DNA from 4 places in the Rhodoferax sp. GW822-FHT02A01 genome. Region 3 is predicted to be linked to each of the others. Evidence: predicted binding sites of a transcription regulator. Region 3 holds the regulator's gene; each other region holds the start of a gene.
What was found. The regulator sigma-54, encoded in region 3, starts transcription at its own class of promoters, with help from an activator protein. The targets are predictions, from matches to a motif close to TGGCANGNAANCTGCTTT.

Region 1 (7,872 bases), 1.4 Mb from region 3:
AAACTGCCATCGCAAAAGCGGGGCATGACTTTTGAAGCGCTGTTCTATCGGCAGCTGCATCAGGTGACGGCGCGCATCCACGACACGGTCAACGTGGAGCAGATCATGCTGGAAACCAGCCAGGACATCTGCAAATTGCTCAACGCGGACCGTCTGACGCTGTATGCGGTCAATGAGGATCACACGGCCATCGTCTCCAAGATCAAGACTGGACTCAACAGCAGCCGTGACCTTAAATTGCCGATCTCTCCCCAGAGCCTTGCAGGTTATGTGGCCTTCAGCAAGAAGGCGCTGAATTTGCCGGATGTGTATGACGATGAAGCGCTCAAGCGCATTCACCCGGCGCTGACCTTTCTAAAAGAGGTCGACAGGCGTTCGGGATATCGCACGCGCCAGATGCTGGTGGCACCCATTCTGGAGGGCGACGTCCTGCATGGCGTACTGCAGGTGATCAACAACAAGAGTGATGAGCCTTTTGGTGCGCTGGAGTTGGACGGCGTCTCGGAGGTTTGCAAGACGCTCGCGACGGCCATACGCCAACGTGCACTGAAGTCGGACGAAGGCCCACGGCGCAAGGCAACCAAATTTGATGGACTGGTCACCGACGGGCTGCTGACGCAAGAGGAATTGAGTCAGAGCGTGCACGATGCTCGCATGGAAGAAATGCCGATCGAGCAGGTGCTCATCAACAATTTCAAACTCAAGCCCGCACAGATCGGTTCGGCGTTGTCGAAGTTTTTTGGTGTTCCCTACGAGCCCTTCAATGCCGGGCGCATCCGGTCCGAGGCATTGCATGGCATTCTCAAGCGTGAGTTCGTTGAGGAGCAGGGCTGGATACCGCTGGAAGAGTCGCCCGAAGGGTTGGTCATCATGTGCCGTGACCCTGAGGCCGTGCGAGGCTCCAGGGTGGTGCCGCAGGTGTTTCCGCGCATCACCAAGTTTGCCTATCGCGTCACCACCCATTTTGATTTTGACCAGACGCTGGCCCAGTTATTTGGTGCCGCCATTGACAGTACGTCCATCGACCAATTGCTGGCCGATATGGACGGTGGCCCGATAGACGACGGACTCAACGAAGATTCCCTGGAGTCCGCTGCGGCAGACAACGAGCTGGTCAAGTTCGTAAACAAGGTCATTGTGGATGCCTATAACCAGAAGGCATCGGACATCCACATCGAGCCTATGCCGGGCAAACTCAAGACCGGTATCCGCTTTCGTATTGACGGCAGCCTGATTCCCTACATCGAGGTTCCAGCGCATTTCCGCCAGGCCATGGTGACCCGGTTGAAGATCATGTGCGAGCTGGACATCTCCGAGCGCCGCAAACCGCAAGACGGCAAGATCAAGTTCAAGAAATACGGACCTCTGGACATCGAGTTGCGCGTTGCCACCATCCCTTCTGCCGGGGGTGTCGAGGATGTGGTCATGCGTATCCTGGCGGCAGGTGAGCCGATTCCGCTGGACAAGCTGGGCCTCACCCCGCACAACAAGGCGCGGCTGGAAGCCACGGTCAGCAAACCCTATGGACTGTTTTATGTCTGCGGACCTACCGGCTCCGGCAAGACGACGACGCTGCACTCCATACTGAAGTTTCTCAATACGCCCGATACCAAGATATGGACGGCGGAGGACCCGGTGGAAATCACGCAAAAGGGGTTGCGCCAGGTGCAGATCAACAAGAAAGCGGGCATTGATTTCGCGCTCATCATGCGGGCCTTTTTGCGCGCCGATCCGGACATCATCATGGTGGGCGAGTCACGGGACAAGGAAACGGTTTCCATGGGCGTAGAGGCCTCACTGACCGGCCACCTGGTGTTCTCCACCCTGCACACCAACTCTGCACCGGAATCCATCACCCGTCTGATGGACATGGGCATGGATCCATTCAACTTCGCTGATGCCTTGCTCGGTATTCTGGCCCAGCGCCTGGCCAAGCGATTGTGTGACTGCAAGCAGGCCTACGTACCCGACGCCGAGGAGATGCGCCTGTTTGCAGCGGAATATGCCGAAGAGTTGCGTCACTCCAAAGCCTGGACCTTGGACTATGCCGGCGAAAGCAAGAAGATGGTTGACCAATGGCAGCAAACATACGGAGAGAACGGCAGCATCAAGCTGTACCGGGCCGTAGGATGCGATAAGTGCAACAACACGGGTTACAAAGGGCGTGTGGGGCTGCACGAACTTCTGGTGGCTGACGATGGTGTCAAGAAGCTGATCCAGGAAAGAGCCCGCGTTGCGGAGCTGTTTGCAGCCTCGGTGGAGGGCGGCATGCGCACCCTCAAGATGGACGGCATGGAGAAAGTCATGATGGGTCTGACCGATCTAAAGATGGTCCGACAGGTCTGTATCAAGTGAACTGGGGTATGTGACAAAAATGTCGACTGCGTTTGGTTTTTGTCACACATCAGGGGGAATCCTGACCCGTTTGGTCAAAATGTTTAGACAAATGACATCAAACCGTAGCTAGAATGTGTGGCATGGAACCTGCTGGTACGTAGGCTCCTGTACTTTCAACCAAGGAGCTGAATATGAAGCGTTCTATGCAAAAGGGTTTCACCCTGATCGAATTGATGATCGTGGTAGCGATTATCGGTATTTTGGCTGCGGTGGCTTTGCCTGCGTACCAGGACTACACAATCCGCGCAAAGGTGTCTGAACTGATTGTTGGTGCCGACAGTGCCAAGACCTGTGTTACTGAAGTCTATTCTGCTGATCCTGCAAATATTGCATTTGTAAGTTCCTCATGTAGCGGAGCTGTTGCTTCGAGCGCAAAAATATCTGGTGGGGTGGTTGATGTATCGGGCATTACAATGGCAGGCAATTCAGCTGGAGTTGGCGTGACTGGCATATCTGCAGTTTTCTCTAATAACATTACTGCTGTTTCTGCAGCCGCCTCTGCTCCATTGCAATGGGTGTGCTCCGGTAGCGTTCCAAAATATTTCCCGGCCACTTGCCGCGGCTAAACCAAACGACTTTAAAAAACCCCTCTTAGAGGGGTTTTTTTATTTGGGGTGAAAAATGGGTCTATTAAGCGCGTTCGGATTTCAGAAAGAAAAGAAGTTTGCTGCCGAATTGGTTAAACAACTGGCGAAGGACATATCGGCAGATCAGATGCAACTGAAGAGGAGATCAATGTCGGTTAACAAGATCACTCGGTTGCTTGAAAAAACCTATCTTCAAGTTAAGAAATATCAGGAAGAAAATTCCATGGGGTTTCTTAGGCGGACGGTATTTGCAAATACATTTCGTTGGGAGTTGAGGAGTCAGAACTACCCTGAAGACTTCTGTGCCATGGTCACAGAAGGATTGATTGTGGAGTTGATGAAGAAGACTGAAGGAAAGAAATAGATTGTCTGTTTTTTTAAATTGATAGTGATATGCTGTATTTTTTCCTGCAAAAAATCCAAAAAAGCTTAAGTAAGCTTGTTCGATTTATAAAATCCATGGGGGTGAGCTTAGATAAGGCGGATAAGTATTTTCATGAAAAAAAGTATGCAGAAGCCATTGCAGAGGCACAAAAATACTTAAAAAGAGAACCTCACAACATACACATCATTCTTTTCATTGCCAACTGTTATGAGTTAATGGGCAAGAAGGCTGAGTCCAAAGAGTATTTTAGACTGGCGTACACAATAGATGACACCTATGTTCCTGCTATATACCATTGGGCAAGAATGCTTATTGACTCTCATGAAAGCGAGGAGGCGTTGCCTTTACTCGCGCTTATTAAAGACGATACGATTCTGGCGGAGGCAGTGGATTCTTTGCTTTCTGCCATTTGCATGGACAGGGGAGATGCCTACAGGGCCAAAGAATTTCAACTCGCCTCATGGATGAGCGATTTTGATAATTTACGTAACGCCAATTGCTATCTCTTTCGACTCGCCTATAACGACAGTAAAGAGATAATTGTTGCCCAAGAACATTGGTTCTGGGCCGAGACGTTAAAGCCCAATAATAAGGCCGTTCAGATCGCATCCGACGCGAATGTAAAAATTTTAGGCAACCTCGTAAAAACTGAAATTTCCCCTAAGAAGGAAGGCATCATCAGAATAGGATATTGGGGTAGTGATTTTCGGGACCATTCGGTGCGTTACTTCGCGCGCCCATTGTTGGAAAATCATGACCAGACGCGCTTTGAGGTGTTCATCTACAGTGAGAACTTCCTGCATCTGCCAGATGATGCGCAAACAAAGGCATATAGAGCAATTACAAACAACTATTTTGATGTTTTTGAGCTGAATGATGACCAGGTGGTTGAACTCATTGAGTCGCATGAACTTGATATTCTGGTAGATATTACAGGGCATACATCTGCCAACCGGTTGCACCTGTTCCAGCAAAAATTGGCGAAAGTGCAAGTAACAGGGCTGGCTTACCCTCCCACCACTGGATTGAAATCCATCGATGTGAAAATGATGGATCCTCACATCTGGACTCCACAGGCTCAAAATTTTTATGCGGAAAGCCCAATGGTGCTGCCGCATTCACTCTGGTGCTTCGACCCCTTGGAACCCATTCCACGTTCAGAGAATCCGCCCAGATTGGTTAACGGGTTTACCACATATGCATGTTTTGGCAATATCGCGAAGATAACGCCAAAAATACTGGAATGCTGGCGAGACATTTTGCAGTCGAATGCCAAAGACAAGCTTCTGATTCAATCCACGGCGTTAGTCGATCCCAACACAGTCCTTTCGTTTCGTGAGCGCCTGGAATCGGCGGGCATCAATCCTGAGCAGACTGAATTGCGGGGGCCAACCTACGGTGAGTCATTCTGGGCCGTATACAAAGAAGTTGATTTGATACTGGATACCTATCCATTCAACGGTGGAACCACTTCCTGTTTCGCCGCGTATGCCGGGGTGCCTATATTGACGCTTTCCGGTCAATCGCTGATCAGTCGTGTCGGGCGCTCCATCATGTGCAATCTGGGATATCCGGATTTGGTCTCTGATAGCTATGAAGACTATGTGAAGCGGGCATTGCTGTTTGGCAATGACATCGATTTTCTGCAGGACTTCCGGACGAATGCACCTGAAAGATTCAAGAACACCAGCCTGGGTAACGGCAGGATGTTTGCGCGAGATTTTGAAGCGGCCTGTGTCGAACTATTGAGCCGAATGGAAAAGGGTATTCTGGAGAACCATCCGCAAATTCCGCCATTGCCGGTTGAAACGCTTATTGATCGAGCTCAGACGGTTTGGTACTACGGGAATTTTGATGCAGCACAGAGAGTTATTAAACTGTGCTTGGAGAGCTATCCAAATCATGTAGGAGCTTCCTTATTCAAGGTAAAGGAACTCATTCATTTCGGAAGATTTCAGGAAGCTCTGGATACCATTCAAAGCTATCAGCAATCGGTAAGCGCCGAATTGCCTACGCAACTTGCGATTCAGCGTGTGCATCTCTATATCCTGACAGAACAGTACGAAGCCGCACAAAAGGCGCTGAAAGCAATCAGTGATCTGGCGCAGAGCCCAGAAGAAGTAAAGATTCAATACAAGCTATTCCAAGCACGCCTTTTGGTGACTACAAAAGCTCCAAAGGGTGCACAGATGGATGCGCAGGTCCGAAACTTCGAAATTTTAGTTCCGTGCGAAACCGAAGCCGAATTGGATCTTATTGCGCAGCAGATTCGCGCCGTATGCGAAATACCTCAAGGTTGGAATGTGCGGTATACGCAGTGCCATCAAAAGTACCGATTATCCAACTACAACGAAGCGATCACCGCCGCTGACGTAGATATTCTGGTCATCTTGCAGAAGAATTTGCAGGTCCATAATCCGCGATTCTTTTTGGAAATCGCAGAGACATTGGATAGTGCCGCCCTTATGGGCTGTGCGGGGGCAACACAGTGGCGGCAAAAGGAATGGAGCTTGGATTTGCCTGAATTCAAGTCATGGGGACTTATACGTCCCTTGCGCAATGATCCGGGCAAATGTGAAGTGCATTTCGCGGGACGCAATGGAAATAAGCTGATTCATGGTGCAGTGGTATTGGACGGAAAATTCCTGGCGTTCAAACCATCGTTGGTGCAGAAGATCGCGTTCAATGAAGAGCTGGCGGATTCGCAATCACTGGCTGAAGAAGAATGGAGCAACCGAGTGCATATGGCTGGCTTGGGCGTTTGTATTCACAGGAATGTGGGATTGTTTGTCGGGCAATCCATAGACGCCTATACCGCGAACAGTACACAAGGCAAGAAGATCATTATTGAGAGGCTTCAATTTGATCCCTTTGCACTGCCTGTACGTGATTTTACAATCGCAACCACGCCGGCCGATACGCCCGCACATGCCGTTGAAATCGCAGACGCATTTTTTGATTCGTGAATGGAAGGATCAGATTGGTCTGCGATATATAGCTAGCCTAAGAGATATTTGGGTAGTTCATTTCTCCTGAATTTGGACAAGAGAACGATAAATTACTGCCGATGCTCTGTGGATAGATTACGAGCCCCATTTGCCCAAATATCTGGAATAGGATAACATCCACGCAGTACTGCCGTATCCATTTGTATTGGATTGGTGCGTGAGCGAGATTGGATAAGTGCCCAATCGGAGTCCGTATTTCACTGCGGTTCTGCAGAAATCAAGATCATAAAAATCAAAATCGAATATCCCGTCAAACCTGACGGGTGACGGAGTGATAACAGACGACTTCACTGCGAAAAAGACTCCATCCAGGACTTTGCACTCCATTGGAGTGGGGCCAAAATCATCTTTCATTGATGTTGGATTATCTCCATGACCAATAAAGCCGGACAAGTGACCCACATCCGGGATGAGCGAATTGTTTTCTATGGCTCTGAAGCACCACCCGGGTTGGGAAGCAACCAGCCGGGTATTTCCGACTACGCCAACAACATCGAAAACGTCCATTGCTGAATGAACGCACTCATCCCAATCCAGATCCCCCAATGACTCCAGCCAAACATCGTCATGAACGAATACCAGAATCTCATCAGTCGTTGACGATTCGATATGCCGGTTATAGATATCTGGAAGACCATCCTTGTTGGTGTAGTGAATGGATGCCTGTATGCCGCCTTTTGACAGGAAGTACTTCAAGCTTCTCCCGAGTGCGGACTCAGACCAGAAGACAGTCTCACTGAGACGCGTCGCGCTGATGACATGAATGGGCAATTTTTTCTTATCCATACCTTGAACCAGATTGTTTCAGTACTTCATGAGCATCAGCTCGGATATTAATATCCTTAAGCCTTGGACCATTTCTCCAAGTAGCTGTTGAATCCTTCAGACCAAGATGTCGTTCCAAAGGAACCGCCACTTTCATGGGTCAAGGGAATCATCCATGTTCCCATCACCAGACCGCGTTTGGTGGCTTCGCGGCAGAAATCCAGATCGTAGAAGTGGAATTTGAAGCGGGCATCGAAATGCAGCCTAGATCTTTTTAAATTAATACCGCGCATGGCAAGCAAAACACCGTCCAGTGCCTTGCACTCCATGGGGACAGGCCCATATGAATCCTTGTCGAGCGTCGGTTTTTTGCCATGCCCAACGGAGCCCGTCAAATATCCGTGATCCCAGACGAACTGGCTATTTTCGAGGGATCGAAACAACCAGGCCGGCTGTGTCGGACCAAGTCGGACATTGCCGGCAACGCCAATAACATCGAAATAGTTCACACCAATTCTGATGCTATCCAGCCAATTCAAATCCTGATGCGACTCCAGCCATACATCATCATGTACGAAAACAAGAATATCAGAATCGTTCGTGGCATCGATATAGCGGTTATAGATAATCGAAAGACCTTCGGCATTTGAGAACTGGATGTAGATTTTCAAATCCGGACGTGATCGATAATCCAACAGGGATTTACCCAAAGCGGACTTCGACCAGAACT
Region 2 (7,872 bases), 2.4 Mb from region 3:
AGCTGCTGGCGGCCGCCAGTGCGTGTGGCTACGCGTATGTCGGAGCGACCGGGGCTGGGCACTTGGTGGGCAGCCTGTCAGTTCGGTCGGCTGCCGCAGATATCCGTGCCGGTGACGTGTTGCTCGTGGATCTGGAGACTTCGGCGTCGGCCAAACCCTGGGCCGTGGATAACCTGGAGGCTCTGATCGTCGGGCTCAAGGAGCGTGGTCTGTGTTTTGAAAGCCTGCGCAAGCATCCCGTTTTCAAGGACTGGATCGCAAACCACGGCGGCTGATGCATGTTTCGGGTACACGGTATGCTCAGCGTATGAACCTGTTTTTGGATTCTTTCTGGCGCGCTGCGGTGTACTGTGTGCGCCCGCGCGTGATTGCGCTCTCTGTCCTGCCGTTGGTGCTGATCGTTCTGCTCACCATGGTTACAGGCTACTTCTTCTGGGACATGGCACTGGATCAGGTGCGCGTGTGGATAGATTCGTTTCCCTATCTCGATCAAGTCTGGCAATGGCTGGAGAGCGTAGGTGCCGGCAAGCTCAAGGCCGTACTGGCCCCGTTGCTGGTGGTGTTTGCCGTGACCCCCCTGATCGTTGTGATCTCCATGCTGACGGTTGCGCTGATGATGACGCCTGCCTTGGTCAATCTGGTCGCGGCGAATCGTTTTGCCGGTCTGGAAGTCCGGCAAGGAGGCGGTCTTGCCTCCAGTCTGGCGTGGTCGTTGTTCTCCACTCTGCTGGCGGCTCTGGCTCTTTTGGTTTCGGTTCCCCTGTGGTTGTTGCCTCCGCTGGTTTTGCTGATCCCCCCTTTGATATGGGGTTGGCTAACCTACCGTGTGATGGCGTTCGATGCGCTGGCCAAACATGCCAGCAAGGAAGAGCGCCGATTGCTGTTCAAGCGACACGGAACCTGGCTGCTGTTGATGGGCGTGATCTGTGGCTACCTGGGTGCATCCCCCAGCGTGGTGTGGGCCATGGGCGCAGGTTTTGCGCCGGCCTTCGTGTTCCTGGTGCCCATGGCCATCTGGATTTACACCCTGGTTTTTGCCTTTGCTTCGCTTTGGTTTACCCACTATTGCCTGGGTGCTTTGCATGCACTGCGTCAACAGACCAACGCCCAAGCCGAAGTGCCTGCTTCCGCACCTGCCGCACAGGAGGTGACCCCTGTGCCGCTCGTTGGCGGCCCCTCATCTCAGACGCAACCTTCGCCTTAGAAAGTCCGTTTATGCATTTTGGAATCATCATCATTGGCGACGAAATACTGTCCGGGCGCCGTGAAGACAAGCACTTGTCAAAGGCCATTGAACTCTTGGGCGCGCGCGGATTGCCTTTGGCATATGCCGATTACGTCGGAGATTCACCCGATCGCATCACGGCCACGCTCCAGCGTGCATTTGCCTCCGGCGATGTGGTCTTTTCATTTGGAGGTATAGGTGCAACGCCGGATGACCATACGCGCCAGTGTGCGGCAGCAGCCTTGCAACGGCCCTTGCTCTTGCATCCGGAAGCCAAACTGCTGATCCAGGAACGCATGCGCGCTTTGGCGCTGGAGAAGGGCGTTCCCTACGAACCTGAGCGGGATGACAACAAGCACCGGTTGAACATGGGCGTGTTTCCCGAAGGCGCCCAGATCATCCCTAACCCGTACAACAAAATACCCGGCTTTAGCTGCACAGGCGCCGCAGAAGGTGCGGTGCACTTCGTGCCCGGCTTTCCCGTGATGGCACACCCCATGGTGGAATGGGTGCTAGACACCTACTATGCAGCCCACTTCCGCCAGGATGCATGGCAGGAGAATTCGCTGATCGTATTTGGTGCCATGGAGGCTACCTTGACGCCCCTGATGGAGCACATTGAGCAGGCACATCCGGTGAAGGTTTTTAGTTTGCCTAGCGTGGACCATCCGGAATACGGTCGTCATATTGAGCTGGGCGTCAAGGGACTTCCCGGGGCAGCAGAGGCCGCATATCGGGAAATGGTCGCAGCGCTGAAGGCAATGGATGTCCCACTGGGTCCCGAAATGGTGCGCAAATAAAACGCACCATATAAGGGCAATTCGTGGTAGCCCCAAAATGGGGCGTCAAGATGGTGCTTGTTTGCCTGTCGTAACCTGATGGGCTGAGAAATCCCTGAATCTCAGGGCAAAATGGCCTGTGTTCTCAGAATGGTTTGCCGGAAGGTTCTGGCACAAAAGCTGCATTGAGAATTCGGCAATCCTTTTTTAACCGTGCAACAGGAGTTATTGATGGCCAAGACCGTCGCAGACGTGATGAAGATGGTAAAAGAAAGCGAAGTCAAGTTTGTTGACTTCCGTTTTACCGATACCCGTGGCAAGGAGCAGCACGTCACTGTGCCAATCTCCGCCTTTAACGAAGACAAATTTGTTTCCGGCCATGCTTTTGACGGTTCTTCCGTCGCCGGCTGGAAGGGCATTGAAGCATCGGACATGCAGCTCATGCCCGACGCCAACACCGCCAACATCGACCCTTTCTTTGAAGAAACCACGCTGTTCCTGCAGTGTGACGTGGTTGAGCCCAGCGACGGCAAGGCCTATGACCGTGACCCCCGCTCCATCGCCAAGCGCGCTGAAGCCTACCTCAAGGCTTCCGGCCTGGGCGACACGGCCTACTTTGGTCCGGAACCCGAATTCTTCATTTTTGACGGCGTGCGTTGGACCAACGAACCCGGCAAGGTGTTCTTCGAAATCGAAGAGTACGAAGCTCCCTGGAACAGCGGCGCCAAGCTCGAAGGTGGCAACCGCGGTCACCGTCCCACGGTTAAGGGCGGCTACTTCCCCGTTCCCCCGGTGGACAGCACGCAAGACATGCGCGCTGAAATGTCCCTGATCCTCGAATCCCTGGGCATTCCAGTTGAAGTGTTCCACCACGAAGTGGCTGGCGCTGGCCAAAACGAAATCGGTACCAAGTTCAGCACCCTGGTTGAGCGTGCCGACTGGACCCAAGTCCTGAAGTACGTGGTCTGGAACGTGGCAAATGCCTACGGCAAGACCGCCACCTTCATGCCCAAGCCCTACGCTGGCGACAACGGCTCCGGCATGCACGTGCACCAGTCCATCTGGAAAGACGGCAAGAACCTGTTTGCTGGTGACGGCTATGCCGGTCTGTCGGACTTCGCGCTGTACTACATCGGCGGCATCATCAAGCACGCCCGCGCCCTGAACGGCATCACCAACCCTGGCACCAACAGCTACAAGCGCTTGGTTCCTGGATTCGAAGCCCCAGTGAAGCTGGCTTACTCTGCCAAGAACCGTTCTGCCTCCATCCGTATCCCGTTTGTGGCGAACCCCAAGGGCCGTCGCGTGGAAGCCCGCTTCCCCGATCCTTCTGCCAACCCCTACCTGTGCTTCTCTGCACTGATGATGGCGGGTCTGGACGGCGTGGAAAACAAGATTCACCCCGGCGAAGCTGCCACCAAGGACCTGTACCATCTGCCTCCCGAGGAAGATGCACTGGTGCCAACCGTGTGCCACAGCCTCGATCAGGCGCTGGACTACCTGGACAAGGACCGTGCGTTCCTGACCAAGGGTGGCGTGTTCACCGATTCCATGCTGGATGCCTACATCGATCTGAAGATGCAGGAAGTGACCCGCTTCCGTATGGCACCCCATCCGGTGGAATACGACATGTACTACTCCCTGTAATCAGGTGTGTGCGAAGCGTCTCCTTGCGGGGATGCTCACGGGAAGGACTGCGCAAGCAGTCCTTTTTCGTTGGCGGATCTGCTGCCCAAATGGTAAAGATCCAAGGCGGCTTTGGGTACATTCAGTACGCTGCTGTTTTTGGCGCATACTGCTAGCTTGCCCCGACCTTCGCAATGGGTGGACTGATAATGAAATTTGTTTTTTCCGTATGTCTTCTGGTTTCGGCACTCTCGGTGGCTTGGGCTGCCGATGACCGCATCTATCGGTGTGGCAACGAATACACCAATACGGTTTCGGAGGCTCAGGCCAAGAATTGCAAACTGATTTCCGGCGGCAATGTCACGGTCATTCAGGCGGTCAAGCCGCCCCCTGGCAAGTCCAGCGCACCGCGCGGTGATTCAGCAGACCAGCGTGCCAAGGATTCCGATGCCCGACTGATCCTGGAAGGTGAACTCAAGAAGGCCGAAGCCAGACAGGCCGAATTGCTCAAGGAATACAACAACGGAGAGCCCGAAAAACTGGGGCCGGAAACCCGCAACTACCAGAAGTATCTGGATCGTGTGGCTGACCTCAAGGCTGCCATTGCCCGGGGCGAAGCCGATATCGCAGGTATCAAGCGGGAACTGGCGCGTGTTGCGCAACAGGGGGGATCGTCTTCCTCCGGCGCGTCCAATTCCAATGGGAAATAGTTCGCTTGAACAAGACTGACTTAACTCCTGAATCTGAAAGTCCACAGAACACGTCCGTGTCTGTCTACCAGTCGTTTGACTTGCTGGCTACCCTGGTCACGGTGGTTGACAGGGATGGTTTGGTCCTGTTCTCCAACGCGGCACTGGAGGATGTGCTGGGCATATCGCGCAGATCCATTGTTGGTTCCGTCTTTGCCGATGCCTTCACTGAGCCCAGCCAGTTGCAGAACGCGCTGGAGGGTGCCAGCGAGAATGAATTCGCCGCTCTACGCTACGACGCCTGGCTCAAGCGCGTGGGTTACGAGGCAATGCCCGTGCATGTCATCGTCACCCGTACCGACCTGGGTGACGAAATCGTGGTGGAGATGGTGCCGCTGGAGCAGCAGGCAAGGCAAGACCGTGAAGAGCGGCTGATGGAGCAGGCGCAGACCAACAAGGAACTCATCCGCAATCTGGCACACGAAATCAAGAACCCGCTGGGCGGAATCCGCGGTGCGGCACAGTTGCTGGAGCTTGAGATCGATTCACCGGAACTCACCGAATACACGCAGGTCATCATTCACGAGGCCGATCGTCTGCAGAGTCTGGTGGACCGCTTGCTGGCTCCGCACCGCAGACCCCATCTGGTAGGTGACGTGAACATCCACGAAGTGTGCGAGCGTGTGCGCTCTCTCATACTGGCTGAGTTCCCCAAAGGTCTGCGTGTGTTACGCGACTATGACACCTCCATTCCCGAGTTCCGCGGGGACCGTGAGCAATTGATACAAACAGTGCTCAACATCGCGCACAACGCTGCGCAAGCACTCAGTGAACGCATTGCCGACGGTGATGCAGAGCTGACATTCATCACGCGTGTTGTAAGGCAAATAACATTTGGTAAGCAGCGCTACCGGTTGGCATTGGAATTGCATGTCATCGACAACGGACCTGGCGTGCCAGATTCGATCAAGGACCGCATTTTCTATCCGCTGGTGTCGGGCAGAGAAGGCGGTTCTGGCCTGGGACTGACATTGGCGCAAACCTTTGTTCAACAGCACCATGGTTCGATCGAAGTTGATAGCGTGCCCGGCCGTACGGACTTCAAGATTCTGATTCCGTTACCGTAATGCCAGACACAAGGGACAAGATAACCATGAAGCCGATTTGGATCGTTGATGATGACCAATCCATACGCTTCGTGCTTGAGAAAGCACTGCTAAGAGAGCATTTGCCCACGCGCAGTTTTTCCAATACACGTGACGTTCTGGCGGCGCTATCGACCGCGGCCGAAGACGAAGGCCCGCAGATTCTGGTGAGTGACATCCGCATGCCGGGTGGCTCTGGCCTGGAATTGCTGGAAAAGGTCAAGGCCAAGTATCCCGGCTTGCCGGTGATCATCATGACTGCGTTCTCCGATCTGGACAGCGCTGTCAGCGCTTTTCAGGGCGGTGCCTTCGAGTACCTGCCCAAGCCATTTGATTTGACCAAAGCCGTCGAACTGATTCGCCGCGCCGTGGAAGAAAGCCAGCGCGAAGAGGTCAGTGAAGAGCGCATGGCCGAAACGCCCGAGATGCTGGGGCAGGCTCCCGCCATGCAGGACGTGTTCCGTGCCATTGGACGCCTGTCGCAGAGCAACGTCACGGTGCTCATCACTGGCGAGTCAGGCTCCGGCAAGGAACTGGTGGCGCGTGCACTGCACAAGCATTCACCGCGTGCCAGCGGTCCGTTTGTTGCCATCAACACCGCAGCCATTCCTAAGGACTTGCTGGAAAGCGAGCTGTTTGGCCATGAGCGAGGTGCCTTCACCGGTGCTCAGACCATGCGCCGTGGGCGTTTCGAACAGGCTGACGGCGGCACGCTGTTTCTGGACGAAATTGGCGACATGCCGTTCGAGTTGCAGACGCGTCTGTTGCGCGTGCTGTCCGACGGACATTTCTACCGCGTGGGCGGCCACAGCGCCGTCAAGACGAATGTGCGCGTCATTGCCGCTACGCACCAGGATCTGGAGCAGCGTGTCAAGGAAGGTGTATTCCGCGAAGACTTGTTCCACCGCCTCAACGTGATTCGCCTGCGCCTGCCTGCCTTGCGCGAGCGCAAGGAGGACGTGGCCATGCTGACCCGCCACTTCCTGCAGCAGAGCGCCAAGCAACTGGGTGTGGAGCCCAAGCGCATTTCTGAGGCCGCACTGACCTGGCTGGAAGGCTTTGCCTTTCCCGGCAACGTGCGCCAGTTGGAGAATCTGTGCCATTGGCTGACAGTGATGGCGCCGGCGCAGCTGATTGAACCCAAGGACTTGCCACCGGAGGTAGGTGTGGCCCGGACCGATCAGTCGCCCAAAGTGCCTGTAGCGCCCGGTGCCGGGATTGCGCCTGTGGTGGCAACCATTCCTGCAGGGGATGCCCCCATGGCTGCAACGTCCGCTGTCGCACTCGTAGCGCCGGTCCAGACCGAGGTGGTTCAGGGCTGGGAAACGGGTCTGGAAGGTGAGGCCATAGCCCTGCTGAGCTCGGGCCGATTGGACGTGTGGGATGAGCTGACCAAACGCTTTGAGTCACGCCTGATCCTGGCTGCGCTGGCCAGTACCAAGGGGCGGCGCATCGAGGCCGCCCACAAGCTGGGCATTGGCCGCAACACCATCACCCGCAAGATCCAGGAGCTGGGCCTAGAGTGAGTTGATCTCCACGATCACGGGAGCGTGGTCGCTGGGGCGCTCATTCTTGCGCGGCGTCTTGTCAATCGTGCAGGCCGTCACCTGCGGTTTGAGCGCATTGCTCACCAGGATATGGTCGATGCGCAGACCGCGGTTGCGCCGGAACGCCATGTCGCGGTAGTCCCACCAGCTGTAGCTCTTGGGCGGTTGCTCGAACAGGCGCAGGCTGTCGGTCAATCCCAGTGCGATCAGTGCGCGCAGCTGGTAGCGTTCTTCCTCGGTGCAATGGATCTGGTCGCGCATGCCTACCGGGTCCCACACATCCAGGTCGTCAAACGTGATGTTGTAGTCACCCATGAGCAGCAGACGAGGGTGCGTCACCAGTTCCGCCTTGAGCCAGTTGCGCAGGCCCTTGAGCCATTCCATCTTGTATTCGAACTTGTCGGTGCCCGGTGCTTGGCCGTTCGGGAAATACGCGCCCACGACCCGCACGGCCTGCACACCCTCGCCCACGGTGCCGGTGATCACACGGGCCATGTCGTCGTCAAAGCCAGGGATGTTTTTCACCACATCGCTGACCGGCGAGCGCGACAGCAAGGCCACACCGTTGTAGGTCTTTTGGCCAAAGCAATGCGCCTCATAGCCAGCCTGGGCAAACGACTCGAACGGGAACTTGTCGTCGGTCATCTTGAGTTCCTGCAGCACCAGCACATCCACCGGGTTGGTGGCCAGCCAGTCCAGCACTTGCGGCAGCCGCACGCTCAGGGAGTTCACGTTCCAGGTGGCGTATTTCATGGATTTGCTCATTGCGAATAGGGTTGTTGAAGGGTCATGCTGCGGCACTATAGTTGGTGCATTGTGCCAACTCGCCGGAGCTGTTGATGAAGAAGTGCGCGCCTGCAG
Region 3 (7,872 bases):
CTTTTGCCTTGGGGTCTGCATTGCAGGTCTTCATCTTGTTTTGCTGATCGGACGCTGCATGGGCTACGCCCACGGTCAATGCCATACCCAAAGCCAGGAGAGTCAAAATTTTCTTCATCGTTGTTCCTCAAAAAGGTTGGGCAGGAGGCCTGCCATTACGTCGGAATCCGGGGGGATTCCAGCACATAACGTAGGGTTTTGCAAACCCGTTGACCAGCAAAACACGGATAAAAAGCCCCCCGCTTAAAATCAGCGGCTATGTTGTCTGTAAAAAACGAACTCTTGCTGGCGCTTTCCGCCTGTCTTGAAAACCTCTCTGCTGGCGCTGGTGCCAAAGCAGCCTTTGAATCCCCCAAAGTGGCGGCCCATGGCGACTTTGCCACCACGGCGGCCATGCAACTGGCCAAACCGCTCAAGCGCAATCCGCGCCAACTGGCCGAAGACCTGTGTGCTGCACTGCGCGCCCAACCGGCTTTTGAGCGCTGGGTGGATGCGGTGGAGATCGCCGGGCCGGGCTTTATCAATATCCGCCTCAAGCCTGCTGCCAAGCAGGAAGTAGTGCGCGAGGTACTGGGCCAGGGCCAGCAGTTTGGCAAGCAGTCGTCCAACGGCCAGCGCATGCTGGTGGAATTTGTGTCCGCCAACCCCACGGGCCCGTTGCACGTGGGTCATGGCCGTCAGGCCGCGCTGGGCGATGCCATTTGCAACCTGTTCGACACCCAGGGCTGGGATGTCTACCGCGAGTTTTATTACAACGACGCAGGCGTGCAGATCAACACCCTGGCCGCCAGCACACATTTGCGTGCGCAGGGTTTCAAGCCTGGTGACGCCGAGTGGCCCAGTGGAGAGAATGCCGCAGCCTACAACGGTGATTACATTGCCGATATTGCAGCAGACTTTCTGGCGGGCAAGACCGTTCAGTCCGACGACCGCAGCTTCACCGCCAGCGGCGATGTGAACGATGTGGACGGCATGCGCCAGTTTGCCGTGGCCTATCTGCGCCATGAGCAGGATCTGGATTTGCAGGCCTTTGCGGTCCGTTTTGACAACTATTACCTGGAAAGCAGCCTCTATACCAGTGGCCGTGTGGACGCCGCTGTGAAGAAATTGCAGGAAGCTGGCAAGACCTACGAGAAGGACGGCGCGCTGTGGCTCAAGTCCACCGATTACGGGGACGACAAGGACCGGGTGATGCGCAAGCAGGACGGTAGCTACACCTACTTTGTGCCGGATGTGGCCTACCACATCGCCAAGTGGGAGCGCGGCTTTACCAAGGTCGTCAACATCCAGGGCACCGACCACCACGGCACCATTGCCCGCGTGCGCGCCGGTCTGCAGGCCGCCAATGTCGGCATTCCCCAGGGCTACCCGGACTATGTCTTGCACACCATGGTGCGGGTGGTCCGTGGTGGCGAGGAAGTCAAGATATCCAAGCGCGCCGGCAGCTATGTGACGCTGCGTGACCTGATTGAATGGACCAGCAAGGATGCGGTGCGCTTCTTCCTGCTTAGCCGCAAGCCGGACACCGAGTACACCTTTGACGTGGACCTGGCGGTACAGAAGAACAACGACAACCCGGTCTATTACGTGCAGTACGCCCATGCACGCATTTGCTCGGTTCTGGCGACTTGGGGCGGTGATCGGGCCAGCCTGGCGCAGGTGGATTTGTCGGCCCTGACCAGCCCGCAGGCCCAGGCGCTGATGCTGCTGCTGGCCAAGTACCCCGAAATGCTCACTGCGGCGGCCGTGGACTTTGCCCCGCACGACGTCACGTTCTACCTGCGCGAGCTGGCCGCCTGCTACCACAGCTATTACGATGCCGAGCGCATCCTGGTGGATGACGAAGCCGTCAAGCTGGCTCGACTGGCGCTCGTGGCCGCAACCGCACAGGTGTTGCACAATGGACTGGCTGTGCTGGGCGTGAGCGCTCCACAGAAGATGTAATTTCTTTCAAGAGACTCAAAGGCATGAAGCAACAGCGCGGCGGAACCATTCTGGGTTTCATTATTGGTGTGGTGGTGGGCCTGGCAGTGGCTCTGGGTGTGGCTGTGTACGTCACCAAAGTGCCCGTTCCCTTCATGAACAAGGGCCAGACCCGCAGTGCCGACCAGGATGCGGAAGAGGCCAAGAAGAACAAGGACTGGGACCCCAACGCGCCCTTGTATGGCAAGAACCCAGTCAAGCCGCCGCAGCCCGCGGCTTCAGGCCCCGTCACGCCGGCGGCTCCGGTCGCCAGTGCCCCTGCAGCACCGACCAAACCCGAAGCCAAGGCGCCGGATGCCAAAGCCAGCGATGCCAAGGCCGCAGATGCCAAGAAGCCCGAAGCCAAGGCCGCGGCTTCAGCAGACCCGATCGGTGAATTGGCCAAGGCCAAGACTGCGGCAGCGGATGCCGAGCCCTTTGTTTATTGGGTGCAGGTGGGCGCCTACCGCACGGCAGAAGATGCAGAGAGCCAGCGTGCCAAGCTGTCGCTCAGCGGCATCGAAACCAAGATTTCGGAGCGTGAGCAGTCCGGGCGCACGGTGTACCGCGTGCGGGTGGGGCCTTTCGATAAGAAGGAAGATGGAGAGAAGACCAAGGAAAAGCTGGACAAGGCGGGTCTGGATACCGCCCTGGTCCGGGTGCAGCGTTAACGCTTCTTTACCTGGGTGAGATAACCTTTGTCTGATGGACAGACCATAGATTCGAACAAGACTGGAGTGATATGAAACGTCGTGATTTTTCCCTGCTGGCCGGCGGTGCTGCCGTGGCTTCAACCACCCTGTGGAGTGCCGCGGCCCACGCCGACGCTGCCAAGCCCGAGGCTGGGACGGACTACCTGGTGGTGGACCCGCGCGCACCGGTAGAGGCGCCTGCAGGCAAGATAGAAGTGGTGGAATTCTTCTGGTACAGCTGCCCGCACTGCAACGCGTTCGAGCCCATGCTGGAAGGCTGGATCAAGCAGCTGCCAAAGGATGTGGCCTTTCGCCGCGTGCCCGTGGCATTCCGCGATGACTTTGTGCCGCAGCAGCGCCTGTTCTACGCCCTGGACGCCATGGGCCTGGTGGACAAGCTGCATGCCAAGGTCTTTGCTGCCATCCACGTGGAAAAGCAGGATTTATCCAAGGCGCCTGCCATTCTGGCGTGGGTGGGCAAGCAGGGTGTGGACGTTGCCAAGTTCACCGAACAATTCAACTCCTTCAGCGTTGCCGCCAAGGCAAGCAAGGGAACGCAATTGCAGAACAGCTACAAGGTCGAAGGCGTGCCCGCGCTGGGTGTGGCCGGCCGTTTTTACGTGGACGGTTCTCTGGCCAAGGGCATGGACAAGGCTATCAAGGTCGTTGAAGCCCTGGCTGCGACAGTGCGCAGCGGCAAATAGGAAAACCCTGAGGCCGGGTCCACGGTCGCGGGTGACAAGTGACGTATCCCCGAACTAGAATGATTGCAATATCAATCACTCAGCGGGGCATACGCCATGTCGGATTCCAAGTTCAGGCTTATTACAAGAAGTGACTTTGACGGCCTGGTATGCGCCGTCTTGCTCAAAGAGCTGAACCTGATTGATGACATCAAGTTCGTCCATCCCAAGGATATGCAGGATGGCAAGATCGAGGTCACCAGCCGCGATATCACCACCAATCTCCCCTACGTCCCGGGGGTGCACCTGTCGTTTGACCACCATGCGTCAGAGACCTTGCGCAACGATGTTGCCGCCAACCATGTGATCCACCCGGATGCGCCATCGGCTGCGCGGGTGGTGTTTGAACATTACGGTGGCACCGCCCAGTTTGGCGCGCGCTTCAATGAAATGATGGAGGCCGTCGACAAGGGTGACTCCGCGCAGTTCAGTGTTGATGAAATCCTCAACCCCACTGGCTGGGTGCTGCTGAATTACCTGATGGATTCGCGTACCGGCCTGGGCCGTTTCCGCGAATTCCGGGTCAGCAACTACCAGCTGATGATGGATCTGATCGACTACTGCCGCACCCATGGCATTGACGACATACTGAAGCTGCCCGACGTGATGGAGCGGGTGGAGTTGTATTTCGAGCATGCCCAGAAGGCCAAAGCCCAGCTGCAGCTGTGTTCCACGGTCCACAACAACGTGGTGGTGTTGGACCTGCGCCACGAAGACACCATCTACGCGGTGAACCGCTTCATGGTGTATGCGCTGTTTCCCCAGGCCAACGTGTCCATCCATGTGATGTGGGGCGTGCAAAAGCAAAACACCGTCTGCGCGGTGGGCAAATCCATCACCAACCGGACCTCGCGCATCAATATCGGTGCCTTGATGCTGGTGTACGGTGGGGGTGGCCATGAAAATGCTGGAACCTGCCAGGTACCCAATGAGCGGGCCGACACGGTGGTCAAAGAGCTGGTTTCCCGCATCAACACCGTAGGTTGAACTTCTGCGGGTAATCCCGCACACACGATTCAATTTTCGTCAAGGCATAAAACATGCCATGCGCTCGCTACAATGGCCGTGCGCACTGTGTGCAAGTTTCGTGCCTTTATGAAAAAACACATTCTTTTCTCGTTGGTGATTGCTACGCTGCTGTTTGCAGCCGGTGGCGTGCGCGCCGAAAAAGCCGACCAGAAAAAGCCCATGAACATCGAGGCCGACGCGCTGCGCTATGACGACCTCAAGCAGGTCAGCGTATTCACCGGCAAGGTTGTGCTGACCAAGGGAACCATCGTGATCCGCGCAGATCGGCTGGATGTGCGCCAGGATCCTGACGGATATCAATTTGGCGTTGCCACCGGTTCCGCAGACAAGCTGGCCTTCTACCGGCAGAAGCGCGAAGCCTTGGACGAGTTCATCGAGGGGGAGGGCGAAACCATCACCTATGACGGCAAGGCCGATACCGTGACCTTCACCGGCAAGGCGCAGTTGCGCCGACTGCGTGGCGCCACGTTGGCCGATGAAATCACCGGCGGTGTCATCGTTTATGAAAATCTCACCGACCTGTTTACGGTCGATGGTGCCGCCAACACCAAGGGACCGACAGGCGCCCTGGGAACCGGTCGCGTGCGGGTCATGCTGACCCCCAAGCCCGAAGCCAGTGCTCCGGCGCCTGCCGCAACCCCGTTGCCGCTCAAACCATCCGCGACCCTGGGGGGGGCCGCCAAGTGAGTGGTTTTGCTGCGGGGAACTTGACGGCGCAACATCTGCAAAAGTCCTATGGCAAGCGCCAGGTGGTCAAGGACGTGTCTCTGACCGTGCGTACGGGCGAAGTGGTGGGCCTGCTGGGTCCCAACGGCGCTGGCAAGACCACCTCGTTTTACATCATCGTGGGACTGCTACGGGCCAGTGGAGGAGACATCTCCATCGACGGCAATTCGATCGAGTCCATGCCCATACACCGGCGCGCGCGTCTGGGGCTGGGCTACCTGCCGCAGGAAGCCTCGATTTTTCGCAAGCTCAATGTGGAAGACAACGTGCGCGCCGTGCTGGAACTGCAGCGCGACGAAGACGGCACTCCATTGCGCAGCGCGGAGATCGAGAAGCGGCTGACCAATCTGCTGCAGGAATTGCGGGTCGAGCACTTGCGCGAGTCTCCGGCGCTGGCCTTGTCGGGCGGTGAGCGGCGGCGCGTGGAGATTGCCCGCGCTTTGGCTACCGGGCCGCGTTTCATCCTGCTGGACGAGCCGTTTGCCGGCATCGACCCGATTGCGGTGATCGAGATCCAGCGCATCATCAACTTCCTCAAGGCGCGCGGCATCGGGGTGCTCATCACCGACCACAATGTGCGCGAGACCCTGGGCATTTGCGACCACGCCTACATCATCAGTGATGGCCGCGTGCTGGCCGAAGGCACGCCTTCGGAAATTGTTGACAACCCCGAGGTACGCCGCGTGTACCTGGGTGAAAACTTCAAGATGTAATGAAGCAAGGTCTCTCATTACGCGTCTCCCAGCATCTGGCGCTCACGCCCCAGTTGCAGCAGTCGATCCGTCTTCTGCAGCTCTCCACGCTCGAACTGAGCCAGGAAGTGGAGCAGATGCTGGACGAGAACCCTTTTCTGGAACTGGGTGAGGACCATGCCGAGCGGGAAGAGTTCGGCATCGCACAGGCGGATACGCCGGTCAGTGAAGGCGACAAGGATGTGGAGTTTTCCGCCACCATGCCCGACCTGGGCAGCAGCACCGTGGCCTCCACCAGCAGTGATGAAGACAACAGTCCCCTGAGCGGGGACGAAGGCATCGACTGGGAAGGCGACGGCACCACCGAAATGACCCCGGACGACGGCGAGTGGGGCGTCGAGGCCAAGGCCAGTACCAATAACCTCACTGGCGACGAAGACAAGGACGCCACCGAGCTGGCCCGCACGCAGGAGAGCTTGCAGGCCTTCCTGCATCGGCAGACACTGGGTTTGCGCCTGAGCGCCGAAGACGCTGCCGCGCTGCGTTTCCTGATCGAGTCGCTCAACGATGACGGCTATCTGGAAGAGCCGCTCGAGGACCTGGCCCGCACCTTGAACCCGCAGGATGAAGAGCAGTTGTACGACCTGGTGCACCATTTCTCGGTAGCCCTGGGACTGCTGCAAAGCCTGGAGCCGGTTGGCGTCGGTGCCCGCAATTTGAGCGAGTGCCTCAGTCTGCAATTGAAAGCTCTGCTGCGCAATCCGGACCTGGAAGACGAAGAGCGCGAGCAACTGGAAGTGGCCCTGCGCATTTGCCAGCAGCCCATGGAATTGCTGGCGCGCCGTGACATCAAGCGGCTGGTGCAATTGGGCGTGGGCAGCGATGCCCTGGTGCGCGAGGCCATAGCGCAGATTGCGCGGCTGGAACCCAAGCCGGGGCGGCGCTTTATCGACGTGGAGCGCAACATCGTGGTGCCCGACGTGCTGGTGGTGCCGGTGACCAACGCCAACAAGGCGGCTGCACCCAAGTTCCGCGTCATGCTCAATCCCGATGTGATGCCGCGCCTCAAGGTGCATGACATCTACGCCAATGTGCTGCGCAACCACCGCGGTGGCAAGGACAGCGCCAGCCACGCCGCGCTGCAGCAACGGCTGCAGGAGGCGCGTTGGTTCATCAAGAACATCCAGCAGCGCTTTGACACCATCCTGCGCGTGAGCACGGCGATTGTGGAGCGGCAGAAGAGCTTCTTCACCCATGGCGAATTGGCCATGCGCCCGCTGGTGCTGCGTGAGATCGCCGACGAACTGGGCTTGCACGAGTCCACCATCAGCCGCGTGACCACCGCCAAGTACATGGCAACGCCTTTTGGCACCTTTGAGCTGAAGTACTTCTTCGGCTCCGGCCTGGGCACTGAGTCCGGCGGCAATGCGTCCAGCACCGCGGTGCGTGCACTCATCAAGCAGTTCATCAGCGCCGAAAGTGCCAAGAAGCCGCTGTCAGACAACCAGATATCCGAGATGCTCAAGGAGCAGGGTATTGAATGTGCCCGGCGCACTGTGGCCAAATACCGCGAGGGGCTGAAGATCGCCCCCGCATCCCTGCGCAAGGCGCTATGAACCAACTGCAACTCTTTCTTCCCTGCGCCGCCGGTGTGGAGGATTACCTCGCGCCCGAAATCCTGCGCATCACCGGCCTGCCGCCCGGTTGCATCACCAAGCAGCGTGGCGGTGTGGCCGTGCGCACATCGTTCACGGACGCCATGCGCCTGAACCTGTACTGCCGCCTGGCACAGCGTGTGCTGGTGCTGGTGTCGTACACCGAATACCGCAACGAGCAGGACCTGTACCGCGCCGCCATGGCGGTGCCGTGGGAGCGCTGGTTCACACCGCGCGAGACCATCAAGATCGAGGTCACCGCCCAGCACAGCCCATTGACGTCGCTGAACTTTGCAGCACTCAAGGTCAAGGATGCCGTCTGCGACCGCTTCCGCGAGACTTCGGGGGGCGTGCGTCCTGATGTCAACACACA
Region 4 (7,872 bases), 2.5 Mb from region 3:
TCTGGAACTGGACCGTCCGATGTTCACCTTGTTCGATGCGGAGAGCGCAGAGCGATTTCGTGCGCGCTATGCCAGCGGCTACAGCAGGATCGACTTTCGCAAGTACAGCAAGGTACTCAATCCGCAAGTCAAGCACTACAACTTTTCTTTTGAGCAGCTCATACGCTGAGGGCAGGGTCCCGCCATGCCAAGCCGCCCCTTCCGACCCATTGCCAACGTACTGATCCAACGGGTCGTTGCGCTAGCGGCGCTGTGCTTTGTCGTGCTCGGGTCACTGCATGCCCTGATTGAGTACCGCTCTGGGAAGGTTGCCTTTCAGACCACCATACGCGACATATCCGTAGCCAGTGCTCCGCAACTTTCCGTCAGTCTGTGGGACATTGAGCTGGAGGCGGTGCGCAAGCAGCTCACCCTGATTGCGCAGCGCCCGGAAGTGGCCTATGTGGAGCTGTGGACCCTGACCGGAGAACGTTACGTGGCAGGCGACACCACGCTCACCGACGGTGAGGTCAAGAGTCGCATTGAAGTTCCGTCCCCCGGCGGCAGCGGCGCACTGGGCACTTTGCAGGTGACCGGCAAGGATGCGTACCGGCATGCCAAGATCAAGCGTGACATCGCCCAGTTGCTGCTGGGCTATTTTGTATTTGTGACGGCCATCTGCCTGGCCATCACGGTGCTGTTGCGCCAGAAGCTGGAACGCCCGCTGTCCACGCTGGCACGGTTCGCGCGGGAGCTCGTGCCGGGCGCTGCTCCGGCACCCGTTGTGTATGACAAGGGCTCCAAGCGCTATGCAGACGAAGTGGATGTATTGGCCGAAGGATTTCAGACCTTGCAGAGTGCCGTCTACTCACACGTGTCAAACCTCGATCAGCTGGTGGCCGCGCGCACGGGTGAACTGGCTTTGCACAACCAGATACTGGATCAAATCAGCCGTGATGTCCCCCTGCGCAATCTGCTGGACGCGCTGACCCGGCAGGTGGAGCAGCTGCACCCGGATATGTTCAGCTCGATCCTGCTGCTGGACAAGGAAGGCAAGCACCTGCGGCATGGCGCTGCGCCTGGTCTGCCGCAGTTTTTCGTGGACGCCATTGACGGCGTGGCCATAGGCGAAGGGGTTGGTTCATGCGGCACAGCGGCTTTCCGTGGCGAACGGGTCATCGTTGAAAACATCCAGCAGCATCCCTACTGGGCGTCGTACCGAGATATTGCTGGCCAAGCGGGCTTGCAGGCGTGTTGGTCAGAGCCCATTATTGGAACCGAAGGGCAGGTGCTTGGCACCTTTGCGCTGTACCACCGCAAGGCGGCAAAACCGTCAGGCGTCGAAATTGAGCTGATCGAGCGCTATGCCAGACTGGCTGCTCTGGCCATTGAGCGTAAGCGCGCGGGCGAGCGCCTCAATACCCTGTCACGCGCCATTGCGCAAAGCCCGGTTTCCATTCTGATAACCGACCCCTTGGGCGTCATTGAATATGTGAATCCCAAGTTCGAGGAGGTCACCGGCTACAGCAGTGCAGAAGCTATAGGCAAGACCCCGGGGATTCTGAGTAGCGGTGAAAAGTCGCGCGAAGAGAACGACAAGATCTGGCGGACCATCCGGTCCGGTCATACCTGGAGCGGGGACTTCCACAACCGCCGCAAGGACGGTTCCCTGTTCTGGGTGCACGCTTCCATTTCCCCGATTCTGGATGAGCAAGGTGCACTGCTTCACTTCGTGGCGGTCAAGGAGGACATCACGCAACGCAGGGAGCATCAGCGGCAGCTGGAGCATATTGCGCACTATGACGTGCTGACCAATCTGCCCAACCGTGCCTTGCTGGCAGACCGCCTGGTTCAGGGCATGGCGTTGGCGCATCGACGCGGACACAAACTGGCCGTGGTGTACCTGGATCTTGACGGCTTCAAGGCCATCAACGACCAGCACGGGCATGCAGCCGGCGACCAGATGCTGATTGCCGTGGCCAGTCGCATGAAACATGCACTGCGTGAGGTGGACACACTGGCCCGCATTGGCGGCGATGAGTTCGTGGTAGTGCTGGTTGATCTTCCGGATGCGCAGGACAGCCATCCCATGCTCAACCGCTTGCTGGTTGCGGCATCGCAGTCCGTACAGGTGGGTGAGCTCACACTACGGGTTTCGGCCAGCCTGGGCGTGACGTTCTACCCGCAGGCTCAGGAAGCGGAAGCGGACCAATTGCTGCGCCAGGCGGATCACGCCATGTACCAGGCCAAGGTGAGCGGCAAGAATCGCTACCACGTCTTCGACGCCGAGCACGACAACAGCATTCGCGATCACCACGAGAGTCTGGAAAACATCCGACTGGCCCTGCTCAATGACGAATTCGTCCTGCATTACCAGCCCAAAGTCAATATGCGCACCGGTGCCGTCATCGGGGCCGAGGCACTGATTCGCTGGCAGCACCCGACCAAGGGCTTGCTGCCCCCAGCCAGCTTCTTGCCGATCATCGAGGACCATCCGCTGGCGGTCGATTTCGGGGAGTGGGTGATTCACCGGGCACTGAGTCAGATGGGCGCCTGGCAGGCGGGCGGGCTCGATATCTCGGTAAGCGTCAACATCGGCGCCCGTCAGTTGCAGCAGACGGATTTCGTCGAGCGTCTGCGCGATCTGATGACAGCGCATCCCGGGGTCAAGCCCGGAGACCTCGAACTGGAGGTGCTCGAGACCAGTGCGCTGGAGGACCTGGAGCACGTTTCCAGCGTCATGGAAGCCTGCCGGGCCATGGGGGTTGAATTTGCGCTGGACGACTTCGGAACGGGCTATTCATCGCTGACCTACCTCAAGCGTCTGCCCGTGACCATGCTCAAGATCGACCAGAGCTTTGTGCGTGAAATGCTGGATGACCCAGATGACCGGGCCATCCTGCAAGGCGTGATCGGCCTGGCCGCGGCTTTCAGACGCAAGGTCATTGCAGAAGGGGTGGAGTCCGTGGCGCACGGCACCGTGTTGCTGCAGTTGGGTTGTGAGCTGGCGCAGGGCTATGGCATTGCACGCCCCATGGCCGCCGACCAGTTGCCGACCTGGGCAGCGACCTGGCAACCCCACAGCCGTTGGAGTGCGTAGCCTTTTTGGTGCGTGGAATAGGTTGTCCAGGGCATTTGGCATACCTTTAATCCCGAAAATGCACTGAAACAAGACGTCTTCAAAGATTTTTGCGCCGTTGTGGCGCATTTATTGCTTGCAAATGGTGCGACAGTGGGCGTGTGCAATTTTCCGCACCGTCTGAATGCATTATTTCCAAGAGGTTGTTTATGAATGCACTACAACAGGGCGCCAATGCCCTGTTTATTTTGTTGGGCGCAATCATGGTGCTTGCCATGCATGCGGGTTTCGCTTTTCTGGAGTTGGGTACGGTTCGCCGCAAGAACCAAGTCAATGCGTTGGTCAAGATCCTGGTGGACTTTTCCGTTTCCACGGTTGTGTACTTTGTGCTGGGTTATGCCGTGGCTTATGGCACCAGCTTCTTTGTCGGTGCGCAAGACCTGGCGGCCAAGAATGGCTATGAGTTGGTGAAGTTCTTCTTTCTGCTGACCTTTGCTGCGGCCATTCCGGCCATCATTTCCGGAGGCATTGCGGAGCGCGCCAAGTTCTGGCCCCAGCTCATGGCCACGGCCATGATCGTGGGCGTTGTCTACCCCTTCTTTGAAGGCATAGCCTGGAACCAGCACTTTGGTGTGCAGGCCTGGCTGCTGGCAAACACCGGGGCCGAATTCCACGATTTCGCCGGCAGTGTGGTGGTCCATGCGCTGGGAGGCTGGATTGCGCTGGGTGCGGTCATGTTGTTGGGTGCGCGCAGCAACCGCTATCGCAAGGACGGCGCCATATCGGCACATCCGCCGAGCAGCATTCCATTCCTGGCGCTAGGCGCCTGGATTCTGACGGTGGGCTGGTTTGGCTTCAATGTGATGAGCGCGCAGACCCTGGACAAAATTTCCGGCCTGGTGGCCGTGAACTCGCTCATGGCCATGGTGGGCGGTACCCTGACGGCCCTGCTTCTCGGCAAGAACGACCCCGGCTTCGTGCACAACGGCCCGCTGGCGGGCCTGGTGGCCGTGTGCGCTGGCTCCGACCTGATGCATCCGCTGGGCGCCTTGGTGGTAGGGGCCGTTGCCGGTGCAATCTTTGTATCGATGTTCACTCTGACGCAAAACAAATGGAAGATCGACGATGTGCTGGGTGTCTGGCCCTTGCATGGGCTGTGCGGGACGTGGGGCGGGGTGGCCGCTGGCATCTTTGGCAGCAAGGCCCTGGGCGGTCTGGGCGGGGTCAGCATGGGGGCTCAGGTGCTGGGTACCGGCCTGGGTGTCGTCTGGGCACTGGTCAGTGGTTTTGCCGTCTACGGTCTGCTCAAAGCCCTGCTGGGGTTGCGTTTGAGCCAGGAAGAAGAGTACGACGGTGCCGACTTGTCCATTCATAAAATCAGTGCGAGCCCGGAGCGGGAGGCCAATTGGTAGCCTCCTGAATCGTTCTGTAACAATTTAATGCCCTTTTTGCCCGGTAACAGACAGAAGTTTTGACACAATGCCCAGCATTCATGGTGGACTCACACTGCGATCTTTATGAGAACAGGTAGCTATTAATGGGACGTTGGGAAAATGGTGCAGAGCGCTGGCTGCCTGCACTTTTAAATAAAGTGTTTCGTGCCAGCGATGACCGCGCATGCGAAGAGGCCCTCAAAAGCCTTCCGCCCATTCGCTTCAGTCACACCCCTTTTGGCGTGCGTTCTTACATCACCGCGGGAACGGGTGCCTACACCGTGGTTTTCGAGTCCGGCCTGGGCCAAGGCAAGGAGGTCTGGGCACCTGTTTTCAATGCCCTGAGTGCGGTGACCCGTGTCGTTGCCTATGACCGCGCCGGCTATGGGCAGAGTGATCCCTCCGGGTTGACGCGCGATGGCGGACAAATCGTCGAAGAGCTGCGCGCCATGCTGCAAGCTGAAAACATTCCACCGCCCTACGTTCTGGTTGGACATTCCCTGGGTGGCACGATCATGAAGCTCTTTGCCCGCACCTACCCCCAGGAAGTGGCGGGCGTGGTGCTGGTCGATGCCAGAGATGCCGACTTCGTACAACGCTGCAAAGGGCGTGGCCTGCTGCGCCTGCTGTACGAGCCGCCAATTGGTCTCTTCATGCTGGGCCGCTCGGAAGTGCGCCGTGAGCTCGAGGCGGCGGCCATTACGCACCAGCAGGCCCGCATTACCGGGGACTTCCCCAACATTCCATTGAGCGTGCTGACCCACCATCGCCGGATCCTGCATTGGCCCGACAGCATCGCGCGGGCGTGGGCAGAGGGGCAAAGACGTATGGCAAGCATGTCTGCCAAGGGCTATTTGCGGGTGTGTGACCGCAGTGGACACCACATCCACCGTGATCGCCCCGATCTGGTGGTGCAAGCTATCCACAGGGTTTTGCAGGCGATAGCGCCCGCCCACATGCTTAGCCACGTTACGATGTAGGCATGGCACCTCGACGAAGTGGCGCGCTGCCGAATGCAGAAAAGTGAAAAGGTGAAGAACGTTGAGTACTGAACACCCGGGCCTTGATCGCATACCTGTTTCCGTACTGATGCACGACGGCATGCGCGTCAGGGGCTATGTCTATCTTCCGAGTGATCAGCGCCTTCAGGACTTGATGAACGATGTACGGGGATTCATACCCATTGACCAATCCAATGCGGACGGAACCATGACCATGCTTGCGAAGCGTTACATGGTTTCCATCGAAGAACTTGACGAGAGCATGACTGAATCGGTGTTGGGGCCGCTGCGACTGGTCTGAAACATTTCAGTAGCTAGACCTCACTGCGGTCCCAGTTCAGCTGGCGTGGTACGCGGGGTGTCTGGGTCTATCTCCCAGTCGTCCTGATCTGCTACCTTGTAGCCCGCCCGTCCCGCCATCTTTGCCCGGTACATAGCCGCATCGGCGGCGTTCACAAAGGTGCCAGGCAATAGGCCGAAAATGGAAGACGTATTGGCAACACCGATGCTGAAAGTCAAAGTGGACATGCCTGAGCCCTTGTGCTCAATGGCCCGCTGGCGCAACAACGTGATGCAGGTCTGAGCAATTTCGACGGCATGGTTCAAGTCGGACCCTGGCAGGAGCACCACGAATTCCTCTCCTCCGTAACGTGCCACGGTTTCACCTGCCCGCCGCACACAGCGCCGCAGTACGTCAGCAACTGCACGAAGACATTCATCACCAGCCACGTGACCATAGTGGTCGTTGTACTTCTTGAAGTGATCGATGTCGATCATCAGCAGGCTGATCGGAGTGCCACTGCGTTCGGATCTGGACAGTTCAATGGCCAGTACTTCATCCAAACGGCGTCGGTTGATCAGACCGGTAAGCGGATCCATGCTGTTCAATTGTTGCAGCAGTGCATTGCGATCCTGCAGCTCCCGCTCCTTGCGTACCAGATCCGTCACGTCGACCCAGGAAGTCACCAGATAGCCTTCTGCGGTTCGCTGATCGTGGGTTCTGAACCACTGATCACCCGTGTATTCCTTCAGCTGTGGATCCGTCTTCCTGCCCCGCATCTGCATACGGGTTGCCAGCCATTCCTCTTCGCGTCCAATAGCCACCACAATTTGCCGCTGCTGCAACTTCGCGCGAGTCAGCTCTTCAAAGGTCTTGCCAATGTCTCCGGAGGTCCTGAAGTCAATGCGCAAGCGATTGATTTGCTTGTTGTAGTGCAAGAGCCGGTCGTCGGCGTCCCAGATTTCGAGCCCCACATCCAGCGTATTCAGCACCGAAACCAGAAGTTTTCTGGAAGCCTCCGCCTTGCGCGCCAGTTGATAGGCCCTGTACCAGGTTGCCATCACGAACCCGAACACACTGAGCAGTCCCAGCCACAGCGGCAGCGCCTGTAATTTCGGCTGATCGTCGCGCCACCAGGCGAACACCTCGAATCCCAGGCCTACCATTGCCAGAGGCACAAGAGCCCAGAACCACCCAATGTGTTTCGCGATTTTCACTGTGGTTGCAATATTTCATCTGCCCCCAGCCTTGTCAACGCACTTCCCGCATGGGGTAACAATTCGACACAAATTAGATTGCCCCGGTCAAGAGGGCTCTATGGCCATGCGTGTCACCTTAGCCTGTTTCAACAACCAGGCATTGAAGGCCTGAATTTCTGGGCGAGAGCCACTTCGGGGGCCTTTGATCAGGAAGGTGGCATACGGTGTTTCCAGGCGTTTTCCAGGAAAGATCTCGACCAAATCACCATTGGCCAGACTGTCGGCAACCATGGGGGTTCTGGCCAAGGCTACACCTTGGCCAGTGAGCGTCGCCTGCAGGATCTGGTGCGCGTAATTGAGGTACAGCCAGCGCTTGGGCTCCAGCTTGGCGTGGCCATTGGCATCCAGCCAACGACGCCAGGTCAACCATTGCAGATGCTTGGCCTGGTGGCTGTTGGTAGCCTCGATGAGCGCATGGCGCGCCAGATCCGCTCCATGGCGCAAGGGGCCGTTGCGTTCAAGTAGCCAAGGGCTTGCAACCGGCGTCAGTTGCTCGCCAAACAACCGGATCGCGTCCGGCCCGACTTTCTCCGGGCGGGTGTAACGCAAAGCCAGGTCTGCGTCACTGGTCTCCAGATCGACGGGCATGTCGGTCGCATCGATGCGGATGTCTATATCGGGATATTCCGATTGGAACGCCTCCAGTCGCGGGATCAGCCAGATGGAGGCAAACGAAGCCCAGGTATTCAATGTCACCGTCTTGCGACCTGCGGAATGGCGAATCGTGCGCACTGCACTGTCAATCCGGTCCACGGACGGTGATGTTGCACGCAATAGTTCGGCCCCGGCGCCGGTCAGCTCAACCGACCGGGTATGGCGCAAGAACAAGGGGACACCCACT

Region 1: a site for sigma-54 is predicted at 2,474-2,491, ahead of AAGF34_RS09140 (pilin). Genes of this name have one in related genera too.
Region 2: a site for sigma-54 is predicted at 2,174-2,191, ahead of glnA (type I glutamate--ammonia ligase). Genes of this name have one in related genera too.
Region 4: a site for sigma-54 is predicted at 3,180-3,197, ahead of AAGF34_RS14405 (ammonium transporter). Genes of this name have one in related genera too.

What each region holds. Positions count from the first base shown of each region.
Region 1 covers NZ_CP152376.1:1,934,677-1,942,548, forward strand. The annotation lists gene AAGF34_RS09135 (ATPase, T2SS/T4P/T4SS family) at 1-2,355, shown strand, start outside; gene AAGF34_RS09140 (pilin) at 2,529-2,963, shown strand; gene AAGF34_RS09145 (hypothetical protein) at 3,019-3,348, shown strand; gene AAGF34_RS09150 (hypothetical protein) at 3,378-6,335, shown strand; gene AAGF34_RS09155 (glycosyltransferase) at 6,453-7,163, opposite strand; gene AAGF34_RS09160 (glycosyltransferase) at 7,220-7,872, opposite strand, start outside.
Region 2 covers NZ_CP152376.1:3,719,098-3,726,969, forward strand. The annotation lists gene AAGF34_RS17525 (polysaccharide deacetylase family protein) at 1-275, shown strand, start outside; gene AAGF34_RS17530 (EI24 domain-containing protein) at 308-1,204, shown strand; gene AAGF34_RS17535 (molybdopterin-binding protein) at 1,216-2,025, shown strand; gene glnA (type I glutamate--ammonia ligase) at 2,236-3,651, shown strand; gene AAGF34_RS17545 (hypothetical protein) at 3,840-4,340, shown strand; gene glnL (nitrogen regulation protein NR(II)) at 4,397-5,446, shown strand; gene ntrC (nitrogen regulation protein NR(I)) at 5,473-6,990, shown strand; gene xth (exodeoxyribonuclease III) at 6,982-7,764, opposite strand; gene AAGF34_RS17565 (bifunctional metallophosphatase/5'-nucleotidase) at 7,851-7,872, shown strand, end outside.
Region 3 covers NZ_CP152376.1:583,549-591,420, reverse strand. The annotation lists gene AAGF34_RS02735 (PsiF family protein) at 1-118, opposite strand, end outside; gene argS (arginine--tRNA ligase) at 259-1,944, shown strand; gene AAGF34_RS02725 (SPOR domain-containing protein) at 1,968-2,633, shown strand; gene AAGF34_RS02720 (thiol:disulfide interchange protein DsbA/DsbL) at 2,705-3,358, shown strand; gene AAGF34_RS02715 (exopolyphosphatase) at 3,455-4,384, shown strand; gene lptA (lipopolysaccharide transport periplasmic protein LptA) at 4,493-5,113, shown strand; gene lptB (LPS export ABC transporter ATP-binding protein) at 5,110-5,865, shown strand; gene rpoN (RNA polymerase factor sigma-54) at 5,865-7,460, shown strand; gene AAGF34_RS02695 (class I SAM-dependent RNA methyltransferase) at 7,457-7,872, shown strand, end outside.
Region 4 covers NZ_CP152376.1:3,078,248-3,086,119, forward strand. The annotation lists gene AAGF34_RS14395 (ABC transporter substrate-binding protein) at 1-169, shown strand, start outside; gene AAGF34_RS14400 (EAL domain-containing protein) at 185-3,079, shown strand; gene AAGF34_RS14405 (ammonium transporter) at 3,268-4,470, shown strand; gene AAGF34_RS14410 (alpha/beta fold hydrolase) at 4,734-5,471, shown strand; gene AAGF34_RS14415 (hypothetical protein) at 5,533-5,793, shown strand; gene AAGF34_RS14420 (diguanylate cyclase) at 5,814-6,989, opposite strand; gene AAGF34_RS14425 (LysR substrate-binding domain-containing protein) at 7,077-7,872, opposite strand, start outside.